Regions from separate parts of the Anabaena azotica SJ-1 genome, predicted to be linked through region 3. Evidence: predicted binding sites of a transcription regulator. Region 3 holds the regulator's gene; each other region holds the start of a gene.
What was found. Region 3 encodes HrcA, which represses chaperone genes, less so after heat shock. Its sites were predicted from a motif close to TTAGCACTCNNGANTCNNGAGTGCTAA; they were not measured.

Region 1 (4,292 bases), 2.1 Mb from region 3:
ATGCAATCTATGATAAATGATGGATATCAGGTTAGTGGATCTGAGGGTGGTTGTTTGATGTTAGCAGATTTATGATTAGCGATCGCTCTATCAATAAGCTGGTAACAATGTTTGATAAAGGGATGAAAATCGTGATTATAGCTGGCTGACAAATGCTAGAGGTGTCCGAATTGTGATAGTACCAACAGAATGAACAGTAAGTAAATCAGAACGAAAAATTCATAAATCAAATCGGATCGCTATAGTTATTCAAAATCTGAGTTGAAATACTTAAATCATCCCCAAATCACCATAGAATAATTAGCGCGGTATCTTGAAGATTGAGGAAAATTCAATGACATTATTACAAGATCAAGTTGCAATTGTCACAGGTGCATCAAGAGGAATCGGACGTGCGATCGCTCTCCAACTAGCCTCTCAAGGCGCAAAAGTCGTTGTTAACTATGCCAATTCTAGTACAGCAGCAGACCAAGTAGTAGCAGAAATTATAGCAGCAGGAGGCGAAGCGATCGCCCTCCAAGCAGACGTTTCTCAATCAGATCAAGTAGATACATTGATAAAAACAACTTTAGACAAATTTAATCGCATTGATATCTTAGTCAACAATGCAGGTATTACCCGTGACACCCTGCTATTAAGAATGAAACTGGAAGAATGGCAAGCAGTAATAGATTTAAATTTAACAGGTGTATTTTTATGTACAAAAGCTGTGAGTAAAATTATGCTTAAACAACGTTCAGGACGAATTATCAACATATCATCCGTTGCTGGGCAGATGGGCAACCCTGGACAAGCCAACTACAGTGCCGCCAAAGCAGGTGTAATTGGGTTTACCAAAACCGTCGCCAAAGAACTAGCCACCCGTGGTATTACAGTAAACGCAGTTGCCCCTGGTTTTATTACCACTGACATGACCAGTGATATCAAAGCCGAAGGCATTCTGCAATACATCCCACTAGGGCGTTTTGGTCAACCAGAAGATATTGCTGGCATGGTGCGCTTTCTAGCAGCTGATCCCGCCGCAGCTTACATCACTGGACAAGTTTTTAATGTCGATGGTGGCATGGTGATGTAATTAGACAGGGGGCAGGGGAGCAGAGGGGCAGGGGAGCAGGGGAGGATGGGGGAGAAAATTAATTCTTTCTTCTTTCTTCTTCCTGACTCCTGACTCCTGACTCCTGAACTCCTGATAGCGAAGCGTGGCGTAAGCCATACTCCTGAACTCCTGAACTCCTGCTGTAATTAAGAATTACTGTGGATTCTCTGCCAGATAGTAAAACCCAAAAGCAAAATAATACTGATGGCAGAAGCCAACATCACAGATAAAGTCATACCTTGTATTCTCATTGCCAGCAAATTAAAAAACAAGGTGATTGACCAGAGAGTAAAAGCTGCATAACGTTGGGAGAAACCCCAAGCCAGCAAACGGTGGTGTAGATGGTCTTTACCGGGTGTACTCAGGGGATTTTTTCCTGCTAAAAGTCGCCGCACAAACACTTGAGTGGTGTCTAATACCGGCAACATCAGAAATAAAACCGTTGGGATCAGAGCATAAACAGTATTTTGTTGAAGTTTTCCTAATATGCTAGTTGCGGCTAGTACATAGCCAAAAAAGTATGCTCCAGCATCACCCATGATGATGCGTGAAGGGTGAAAATTGTGTCTTAAAAAGCCGAGTGCTGCACCTCCCAAAGCAGCTAAAACCAGGGTTGCTGCTGCCCGATTGTCAAACTGAGCAGAAACCCCTAACAAACTCATGGCAGTAATAAAACTGATCCCGCCAGCTAAACCATCCATCCCATCCATCAAATTAATGGCATTGGTAATACCTACTACCCACAATACTGTCAATGCCATTGACAATAGCGAGTCGATAGGTGTACCAAACGTGACTTTGATACTAATGCCATTAGCCACCAATAACAGGGCTGTGATCATCTGCGCCCACAAACGCACAGAAGGAGGTAAGCCAAATTGGTCATCAATAAAGCCAACGAGAACTAAGATTGAACCTCCCAACAGTACAGTTAATACCTGAGCTAATACGCCTTGGAGTTCAATGGGTCGTAAAAGACTGGCTAATACTAAAGCGGCAATAACACCGGCATAGATAGCCAAACCTCCGGCATTAGGTAAGGGTTCTCGGTTAAGTCGTCGAGCGTTCGGTTGATCAGCCCAACCTACCCGCAAAGCAAATTTACGGATGGCGGGAATCAAACGCCAAGTTACAAGCCAAGCCAAAATAAAAGTAAATACTACCGCCAACCAGCCGGTGCCGCTAGGGTTAGCAATACCAAGGGATCTAAGGGAGTTGTCTAAATTCATCTCCCGATTCAACCATTACTGCTAGTATCCAAAATGAGCATCAACTGTAATATTAATCAATTTTTTATGACTATTTGTAAAATTGAGTAGCTGAAACTCTTAGCACTCTTAACCTGTGAGTGCTAAATTGTCTAATGGAAGCGTTAGAAAAATTAAACATGGCAAAAATTATTGCATTTAATGAAGAATCTCGGCGGGCTTTAGAAAAGGGTATTAACCTCCTGGCCGATGCTGTGAAAATCACCTTGGGACCAAAAGGTCGTAACGTCCTGTTAGAAAAAAAATTTGGTATCCCTCAAATTGTCAACGATGGTATCACCGTTGCCAAGGAAATTGAATTAGAAGATCCTTTAGAAAATACTGGTGCTAGACTTATCCAAGAAGTAGCATCTAAAACTAAGGATATAGCTGGAGATGGGACTACAACCGCTACAGTTCTAGCACAGGCACTTGTGCGAGAAGGACTGAAAAACGTAGCAGCAGGTACAAACCCCATTGCTTTAAAGCGGGGTATAGATAAAACTGTTGAGGCGCTGGTGGCTGAAATTGCGAAAGTAGCTAAACCAGTAGAAGGAAGTGCGATCGCACAAGTAGCTACTGTTTCCGCTGGTAACGATGAAGAAGTCGGCAATATGCTGGCACAAGCAATGGAAAAAGTCACCAAAGATGGTGTCATCACCGTTGAAGAATCCAAATCCCTCACCACCGAATTAGAAGTAGTGGAAGGGATGCAGATTGACCGGGGTTACATTTCTCCCTACTTCATCACCAACAATGATCGGATGACAGTGGAATTTGAAAACGCCCGCATCCTGATTACAGACAAAAAAATCAGCGCCATTCAGGATTTAGTACCTGTACTGGAAAAAGTTGCCCGTTTAGGTCAACCTTTGTTGATCATTGCTGAAGATTTAGAAGGTGATGCTTTAGCAACTTTAGTAGTGAACAAAGCACGGGGCGTTTTAGCCGTTGCAGCCATTAAAGCCCCTGGTTTTGGCGAACGTCGCAAAGCATTATTACAAGATATTGCCATTCTCACCGATGGCCAGATGATTTCTGAAGAAATCGGCTTGAGCTTGGATACAGCTACTTTGGAAATGTTGGGTACAGCCCGCAAAATCACCATTGATAAGGAAAATACCACCATAGTGGCTGGTAGTTCCACCAAACCAGAAGTGCAGAAGCGAATCGCCCAAATTCGCAAACAGTTGGAAGAAACAGATTCCGACTACGATAGCGAAAAACTCCAAGAACGCATCGCCAAGCTGGCTGGTGGTGTGGCAGTAATTAAAGTGGGCGCAGCCACCGAAACCGAACTCAAAGACCGTAAACTGCGGATTGAAGACGCTCTCAACGCCACCAAAGCCGCAGTAGAAGAAGGTATTGTTCCCGGTGGTGGTACAACCTTAATTCACCTGTCTACAAAAGTAGATGCGATTAAGAATAGCCTCAACGCTGAAGAAAAAATTGGCGCTGAGATTGTGCAAAGAGCATTAGAAGCACCTTTACGGCAAATTGCAGACAATGCTGGTGCTGAAGGTTCTGTCATTGTTTCTAGAGTTAAAGAAACCGACATTAACATCGGCTACAACGCTGCTACTGGAGAATTTGAAGATTTGATCGCCGCAGGTATTATTGACCCTGCCAAAGTTGTCCGTTCTGCATTGCAAAACGCCGCTTCTATCGCAGGTATGGTTTTAACCACCGAAGCGATCGTGGTTGAAAAGCCTGAAAAGAAAGCTGCTGCACCTGACGCTGGTATGGGCGGCATGGGCGGCATGGGCGGTATGGGCGGTATGGGCGGCATGGGCGGCATGGGTGGTATGGGTATGTTCTAATCACCCTTGTTCCAAATAAATAAAGTGTAATTTTTTCTACAGTTTGTCTTGACAAAAAGGCAAACTGTTTTTTATACAGGGAACAGGGAATAGGTGACAGGTGACATAAACTGAGGTTAGTTTCGTGAT
Region 2 (4,292 bases), 1.7 Mb from region 3:
AGAACGAGTTACCTTAGCGGGGTCAACAATACCAGCTTCCAACATATCAACGAATTCGTTGGTAGAAGCGTTGAAACCGATGTTGAAATCTTTTTCTTTGACTCTTTCTGCAATTACAGCGCCGTTTTGACCAGCGTTTTCTGCGATTCTCTTGAGAGGAGCAGGTAAAGCACGAGCAACGATTAAAGCACCAGTCAACTCTTCATTTTTGAGGTTGCTGTTAGCCCAAGTTTCCAATTGGGGAGCTAGGTGAGCCAAGGTTGTACCACCACCAGGAACAATACCTTCTTCTACAGCAGCCTTGGTAGCGTTGATAGCATCTTCCAAGCGTAGTTTCTTGTCCTTCATTTCGGTTTCGGTGGCTGCACCAACTTTAACTACAGCTACACCACCGGACAATTTAGCCAAACGCTCTTGGAGTTTTTCTTTGTCGTAGGAAGATTCTGTTTCTTCCATCTGACGGCGGATTTGTTCGCAACGAGCCTTAACTGCGACATCGTTACCTTCAGCAACAATTGTGGTGTTGTCCTTGGTGATGGTGATGCGGCGAGCTTTACCCAGGCTATCCAGCTTGGTAGTATCTAGTTTCAATCCAGCGTCTTCAGTGATGAGTTGACCACCAGTTAAGACAGCGATATCTTCTAGCATAGCCTTACGGCGATCGCCAAAACCAGGAGCTTTAACAGCCGCAACGTTGAGTACACCGCGTAAACGGTTAACTACCAAAGTAGCCAAAGCTTCTTTTTCGATATCTTCAGCGATAATCACCAAAGGACGACCAGAACGAGCTACTTGCTCAAGTACAGGTACTAAATCTTGTACTAAAGCGATTTTCTTGTCGGTTAACAAGATGTAAGGCTCGTCAAACACTGTTTCCATCCGCTCTGCATCAGTAGCAAAGTAAGGAGAGATATAGCCTTTATCAAAGCGCATCCCTTCGGTGACTTCGAGTTCGGTGGTCATAGACTTCCCTTCTTCCAGGGAAATTACGCCTTCCTTACCCACTTTGTCCATAGCTTGAGCAATCATGCTACCGACTTCTTCGTCGTTACCAGCAGAGATTGCCGCAACTTGTGCGATCGCTTTAGAATCTTCTACAGGACGAGCGTGTTCAGCAATTTTTTCAACTAAGAAAGCAGTAGCTTTATCAATACCGCGCTTCAACAGAATTGCATTAGCGCCAGCAGCCACGTTCCGTAAGCCTTCTTTAACAATGGCGTGAGCCAAAACTGTAGCGGTGGTTGTACCATCACCAGCAGCATCGTTAGTTTTAGAAGCAGCTTGACGAATCAAAGCTACACCAGTGTTTTCAATATGGTCTTCTAATTCAATTTCTTTAGCAATAGTGACACCATCATTAACGATTTGTGGTGCGCCAAATTTTTTCTCTAGAACTACGTTACGACCTTTTGGTCCAAGGGTGACAGCAACAGCTTCAGCCAGAATATCAATACCACGCTCAAGGGCGCGACGGGCGTTTTCGTTGTAAATAATGCGCTTTGCCATAATCTGTGTAATTTTTTGAATTGGTTATTAGTTTGTTAGTTGTCAGTTTTTCAGTGGGGTGTCAGTTCGTGCCAATTCAAAATCCAAATTTTTAATTTTTAATTTTGAATTGTTTGACCCCTCATCACCGAACTAGCTAACGACTGCTAGAATATCTTTCTCAGAAAGCAGTACATATTCTTCAGTGCCGAGCTTAACGTCAGTGCCAGCATACTTGGAGTAAAGCACTTTATCACCGGCTTTAATTTCCAATTCTTGACGGCTACCGTCATCATTCCGCTTGCCAGGTCCAAGGGCTACTACTTCGCCTACTTGGGGCTTTTCCTTAGCGGTGTCAGGCAAATACAAACCACCTGCGGTTTTTTCTTCAGCGGCGGTCACTTTTACAAAAACGCGATCGCCCAAAGGTTTAACTGTAGATACGCTTAGAGATACAGCTGCCATAATTTTAATTTTTTCTCGCTTGTTAGCACTCTCGACTCCTGAGTGCTAATCTACCGAAAAGCAGTGACAAATGGCAACAATGTTTTCTGTACGGGTTTCCGAACTAGGAATTGGGTGTAGGGTGTGGAGGAGCAGGGGAGCATGGGAGCAGAGGGGCAGGGGAGCAGGGGAGCAGGGGAGCAGGGGAGCAGAGGAGCAGAGGAGCAGAGGAGCAGGGGAGTAATAACGTATTAATCATCTATATCCCTATTCCCTATTCCCTCTTAACTGTCACCTGTCACCTGTCACCTGTCACCTATCACCTGTCACCTATCATCTTTCACCTTCTTCCTGAACCAAAAAGTTACTTCACTTAAAGTATAAATGCCTAATTGTATTTGTTGTCTGGTTCTGTTGCGTAAGTAATGAATATTTTTATATGGACAACTTTTATTTGCAAAGCTGAGAAATTGTTATAGAACTGTAATCAGGGAGTCGCTTAATGAGTAACAATACAGTGAGCTAAAGAATTGCTGTCCAATCCCCAAAACTACTAAAGCCAAGGAACTTAAAACCCTAAGTAATGGTTGTAGACGTTCTAGGACTAGCAATTCTTCAACGAACAGCTTGATGTTTGTTCTGAGCAGATAGTGATTCACAACTGGTCAAAACAGGCTAATCTAGAATTCTGGGATGCTGGAAACTGCGACTCAAAGAGCGACACATCAACCCATTTCACGAGAGTCATCCCATTTGCATCTTCAGAACTAAAACTAACTGCTTGCGTGTTTGTTGTTCTAGGCAGATAATGGTAGTTTACCCAGATGGGGTCTGGTATAGCCAAACAAAACCGGAAGTCATTGAGCGGATCATCCCAGAACACTTAATCGGCATAATGGTGGTTGAAGCACAAGCATTTTTAACCCATCCTTTGCCAGAAACTTCCCTGGTTTCTTGTGAACCTCTGATTGAGGCTTAACATCCAAGGGATATAGCAGAGCAAAAGTAAGCAAATGAAAGTGCGGGTGAGTTGTGAGCCAGGGCCATCTTCAGCTAAATACTGAACTTGTCAGCCAGACAGATTATTATTTAATCAGGTTTTTTAGCCCGCCCCTTTCAAAGCAACATATAATAACGCATTATAAATACTATTGCTCTCCGTATCCTTACTGGAATTTTGCCATCTAGCTACTATTTTCTTCAGAGTGTCCATCACTTTTTAGACTTTTAGGCAGCAAAGGCAAGTTAAGTGGGGAAAAAAACAACATCTCAATAATCCACCATAAAGGATAACTATTCAAGACCTTGATGGATCGACGCGCGACAAGTGCCACTGCTATGAAAGAGCCCAGCATGAAAGATCACAAACGACTTCTATTGATTGATGATGACCCTAACCTCATCTTGCTGGTGAAGGATTACTTAGAATTCCGGGGATACGAAGTCATCACAGCCGAAAATGGACGAGAAGCTCTGGAAATTTTAGAACATGAAGTTCCAGACATGATCATCTGTGACGTGATGATGCCGGAAATGGACGGATACACTTTTGTGGAACAAGTACGACAAAATGAACGTACAAGTTGGATTCCCGTTCTCTTCCTCTCCGCTAAGGGACAAAGTGCAGACCGAGTTAAAGGACTGAACAAAGGTGCTGACGTATACATGGTCAAGCCCTTTGAACCTGAAGAACTCGTAGCACAAGTAGAATCCTCACTTAAGCAAACTATTCGTTGGAAAGAACACCAAACAAAGGGAGGGGAAAATGGTTCTCGTATCCAGGTTCCCTTCGATGTCCAGTTGACCCCAACAGAACTGAAAGTAGTACAGTTTGTAGCTAGGGGTTTAGCCAACCGGGAAATTGCTGAAGAATTAAATGTCAGTCAGCGTACCGTTGAAAGCCATGTTTCCAATATGTTGGGTAAAACCAACCTCCACAACCGTACTGAATTAGCGCGTTGGGCAATTGAAAATCAAATGGCTTAAAAGCTTGGCTGATTTTTGAAATTTCAAAGTTATGAGTTTTGGGTTACAGCGTCCTAACTCAAAACTCAAAACTAGATTTTTCTTTTGCATTCAATCTGAAAGCTTTTGACATACTCCCACCTCTTCAAGGGGTGGGATTTTGGGGTTTAAAAGCGATCGCGGGCATAACTCGTCTGACATCACCTAACCCAACAGTCGATGCCCCGACTGAGTGAATGGAGCCTTAGCCCCTAAAGGAAGTAAAAACATGAAAATTTTTTGGATTTTCAGGTTATTACCAATTGGTAGGATTTCAAACTTCCCACTATTTTTCGTAAATTATGGATTGTGAAGCTAAATTTGGATTTTTAAAATTTAAACTTCATAATTCATAATTT
Region 3 (4,292 bases):
TACCCAACTAAAAATATCCTCATTTAAGTTTAAACCCCAGCGATTCTGCACATCAATCACAGGTTTTAGCCAGCGAGAAAAAGCTTCTTCCGGGGAACCATATATCGTTGCTGTTCCTTGCTGCCAGAGTTTTGCTAAATTACTATTACCCAGATTAGTTAAATTTGCACCTGCGATCGCCAAACCTACTGATTTTGGAATATACTGCAATGCACCCACAGGTTTAGAAAGTGGAATAGATACAGGAACAACTTCAGATGTACTGAAAAACGTACTCTCAGCCAAAAGTCCTTGGGAATTTAAAACCAAAGAAATCAATTGGCTGTTATAGGTTGATTCTCGCAGTTCTAGACCTTGCCATTGTGCAACCAGCGGCAAATTTAGGAAACCTACAGCTACAGCATCTTTAGGTAATTCTTTCAGAGCTTGCTGATATTCAGCATAACTGCTCAAATTTAAATCTGGGGCTTGAACATTATTAATTGCTTCTCGCAGCACCTTAATATCATTAGCAAACAAAACAAAATTATCAATAACTGCACCAGCTAAGGAATTTTGGATTTTGGATTTTGGATTTTGGATTTCTGCGGGTTTTGCTATTTCAGGATAGTCATAAAGTAATTTCACACCTTTATATTGTTCTACTTGTAAATTTGTTCCAGCTAAAGCCCGCTTAGAAAACAACACTTCCACAAACTCACGGCTTTTTTCTGGGTCATCAGTAGCAAGTGCCATTAAATATCCTGGCTGTAGCCCGTTTTCTGGATCACGGTCTATATCTTGGCTAGTAACAGCCAATGTAATTTCATTATTGAGCCAAGGTTTAATATCATTTTGGTAATTTATATTACTTTTTGCTAAAAAACTGTTTTTGAGTTGGGAAATTTCCCCTTTTTGTTCTATTGCTTGCAAACGGTCAGGATTAACCAGCAATGACACCATAACAGGTGACAACTTCGACACAAATACAGCAGCCCCAGGTTGAGAGATAGGAGTGCTGAATTTCACCGGACTTTTGCCGAAAAACCAGTAAAAGCCAGCAACAGCAATTAGTAGCACGGCAATGACACCAGCTATTAGGAAACCAAAGAAGGAACGTTGATTATTCACATTCAACCTATTTTCTCGCTTTTCTGCCACCATGAAATAGTATAGGATTCTTTAGAAAAACTACATGACAGGTAAATCTTTTGGTCAGTCCTTGACCCAGATTAGCGTGGAAGAACTAGCAAAACGTCTTGTTGACAGTGACCCTGGTTTGCAGTTGATAGATGTGCGCGAACCACAAGAAGTAGAAATAGCCAGTATTGAAGGCTTTGTCAACCTGCCACTGAGTCAATTTGGCGAATGGGGTGAGCAAGTGCCTAACCGTTTTGATGCTAATGCAGAAACTCTTGTCCTGTGTCATCACGGTGTGCGTTCTGCTCAAATGTGTCAATGGTTAATTAGTCAAGGCTTTACAAATGTTAAAAATATTACGGGTGGTATTTCTGCCTACTCCATATTAGTTGATTCAGAAATTCCTCAGTATTAAAGAATAAGTAGTCGGACAAAATTAAATTCACTCGTTGAGAGAGGGAACAGGGAACGGGGAACAGGGAACAGAAAAATGAGTTGTGTAATTAATTCTGTCCCATTACTTAGGTTTTGGGGTATGGAGTCTAGGGGCGAAGAAAAGGGTCTTACTTCTCCCTCTTGCCCTTTGCCTTCTTCCCCCTTTATTTACTCACAGCCAGCTATGTAACAAAACCCAAATGGATCTTTTGTATATTCAACTACAGCTTATTCAATGGATATGATTAAATAATATGATTAAGTAGACGGGAATTTATCTTTTTTTGTGCTATGAGTGAGGCTGTATTAATGAATACGCACAAAATAAATGCGGAAGGGAAGCTTTGCACTAAATTAATATAGTATAAATATATAATTTGCAATCTTGACTTAATTAATAATTAATTTTTTGTGTGGTGAAAACCACAGATTTTTTCAACCCTTGATTAAAATTTGCCTTCAGTAAAATATCCTCCTATGCAAGTCCAGCTGACAAATCGACAACAGCATATACTTTGGGCAACTGTGCGCCACTATATTGCTACAGCAGAACCTGTTGGTTCTAAAGCCCTAATTGAAGAATTTGACCTTGGTGTTAGTTCCGCAACTATCCGCAATGTCATGGGTGTTTTAGAAAAATCAGGATTACTTTACCAACCACATACTTCTGCGGGTAGAATACCTTCTGATTCTGGTTATCGAATTTACGTTGATCAACTTATTACACCTTCTTTGCGAGACGCTACGCGCACAGAAGCTTTAACCAAGGAAGTAGAAACAGCTTTACAACAACGTCTCCATTGGGAAGATTGGAGTTTGGAAGCTTTGTTACAAGGTGCTGCTCAAATTTTGGCAACTTTGAGTGGTTGTATTACCTTAATTACCATGCCACAAACAACTACGGCTCAATTACGACATTTGCAATTAGTCCAAATTGAAGCTGATAGAATTATGCTGATTGTGGTGACAGATAGTTATGAAACACATTCTAAGGTGATGGATTTGTTTACTGCATCTTCAGAAACTAAACCTGATCCAGAGGTAATTGATCACGAATTACAGATTGTTTCTAACTTTTTGAACAGCCACTTGCGAGGACGGAGTTTATTAGAATTAGCTAAACTGGACTGGAGTGAATTAGATCAAGAGTTTCAACGCTATGGAGAATTCTTAAAAAGTTCAGTTGCAGAACTAGCGCGTCGGACAGTAGCACCAAATACAACACAAATTATGGTGCGGGGTGTGGGTGAGGTGTTACGTCAACCAGAATTTTCTCAAGTACAACAAGTACAAACTATCATTCATCTTTTAGAAGAAGAACAAGAGCAATTATGGCGGTTAATTTGTGAAGAATCGGATGTTGAGGAAACGGGTAAGTCAAGGGTGACAGTGAGAATTGGGACAGAAAACCCACTAGAACCGATTCGGACTTGCTCTTTGATTTCTTCTATCTATCGTCGAGGTTCTGTACCTGTGGGAAGTGTAGGTGTTTTGGGTCCAACTCGGTTAGACTATGAAGGTGCGATCGCAGTTGTAGCAGCAGCCGCAGATTATCTATCGGAAGCTTTTAGTCAAACTTCGTAATTTATGCTGAGAAAAATTTCCTTTGGTTTATTATGGCTAGGATTTATTTCCTATGCCTTTTTACTTGCTCCTCCTGATCAACCAGATACTTTTGAGTTAATTAAAAGTCTTTCTACAGGTAATTTCCAAGGGATTAATCCTGTAATAATTGCCTTATTTAATATCATGGGTATCTGGCCTTTAATCTACAGTTCTGTATTATTTATTGATGGAAGAGGGCAAAAAATCCGCGCTTGGCCGTTTGCTACAGCTTCCTTTGCAGTTGGTGCTTTTGCACTTTTACCCTATTTAGCTTTAAGAGAACCAAATCCAGAATTTGTAGGTACAAAGAATCTATTTTTGAAAATATTTGATTCTCGCATCACTGGTATTTTATTAACTTTAGGTGCAGTTGCCTTAGTCATCTATAGTTTGCAAGGGGATTGGGTTAATTTTGCTCAACAATGGCAAACTAGCAGATTTATTCATGTCATGAGTTTGGATTTTTGTATGTTGAGTCTATTATTTTCTACTTTATTAGGAGATGATATGACGCGAAGAGGTTGGAAGGATCATCAATTATTTTGGTTATTTGCAGTTATTCCTTTGTTTGGTGCGTTGATTTATTTGTGTGTGCGGCCATCTGTAAAGGAAGTGGATGTAGAGTTAACAGATAATCAGCAAGCAACATTGACAAAATAGTTTCACATCAGAGTTTGGTTTAGAACTATGATGAAGGCAATTGATTAGATGGTTTAAGCCCAAGCAATATGTTAATTAGATTCACAGTGGAAAATTTTCTATCCTTTAACAAAAGGGTAGATTTTAATATGATTGCTTCAAATGATACTCACCACAATCATCATATAGTTGGAGGAGATTCTCAAGAATCAATCAAGTTATTAAGATCGTCAATTATATATGGTGCTAATGCTTCAGGAAAATCTAATTTGATTAAAGCTATGAAGTTTGCAAAAGACTTTATAGTTGATGGAATAGAGAAAAATAAAAATATAAATATTGATAACTTCAGACTAGATAAAACCTGTTTTCATAAACCTTCAAGGTTTGAATTTGAGTTTAGATATCAAAATAAACAATATGCTTATGGATTTTTGATTGATAAACATAAAATTCATGAAGAATGGTTATTTGAAATAGGGTTAAATCTAGAA

Region 1: a site for HrcA is predicted at 2,425-2,451, ahead of groL (chaperonin GroEL). Genes of this name have one in related genera too.
Region 2: a site for HrcA is predicted at 1,973-1,999, ahead of groES (co-chaperone GroES). Genes of this name have one in related genera too.

The regions. Positions count from the first base shown of each region.
Region 1 is NZ_CP178454.1:1,069,681-1,073,972, reverse strand. It holds gene fabG (3-oxoacyl-[acyl-carrier-protein] reductase) at 335-1,075, shown strand; gene ACLLO5_RS04635 (MraY family glycosyltransferase) at 1,243-2,325, opposite strand; gene groL (chaperonin GroEL) at 2,484-4,163, shown strand.
Region 2 is NZ_CP178454.1:1,485,631-1,489,922, forward strand. It holds gene groL (chaperonin GroEL) at 1-1,506, opposite strand, end outside; gene groES (co-chaperone GroES) at 1,639-1,950, opposite strand; gene ACLLO5_RS06415 (hypothetical protein) at 2,738-2,908, shown strand; gene ACLLO5_RS06420 (response regulator transcription factor) at 3,238-3,915, shown strand.
Region 3 is NZ_CP178454.1:3,143,848-3,148,139, forward strand. It holds gene ACLLO5_RS13905 (DUF3352 domain-containing protein) at 1-1,110, opposite strand, end outside; gene ACLLO5_RS13910 (rhodanese-like domain-containing protein) at 1,175-1,534, shown strand; gene hrcA (heat-inducible transcriptional repressor HrcA) at 2,032-3,138, shown strand; gene ACLLO5_RS13920 (DUF2834 domain-containing protein) at 3,142-3,819, shown strand; gene ACLLO5_RS13925 (AAA family ATPase) at 3,948-4,292, shown strand, end outside.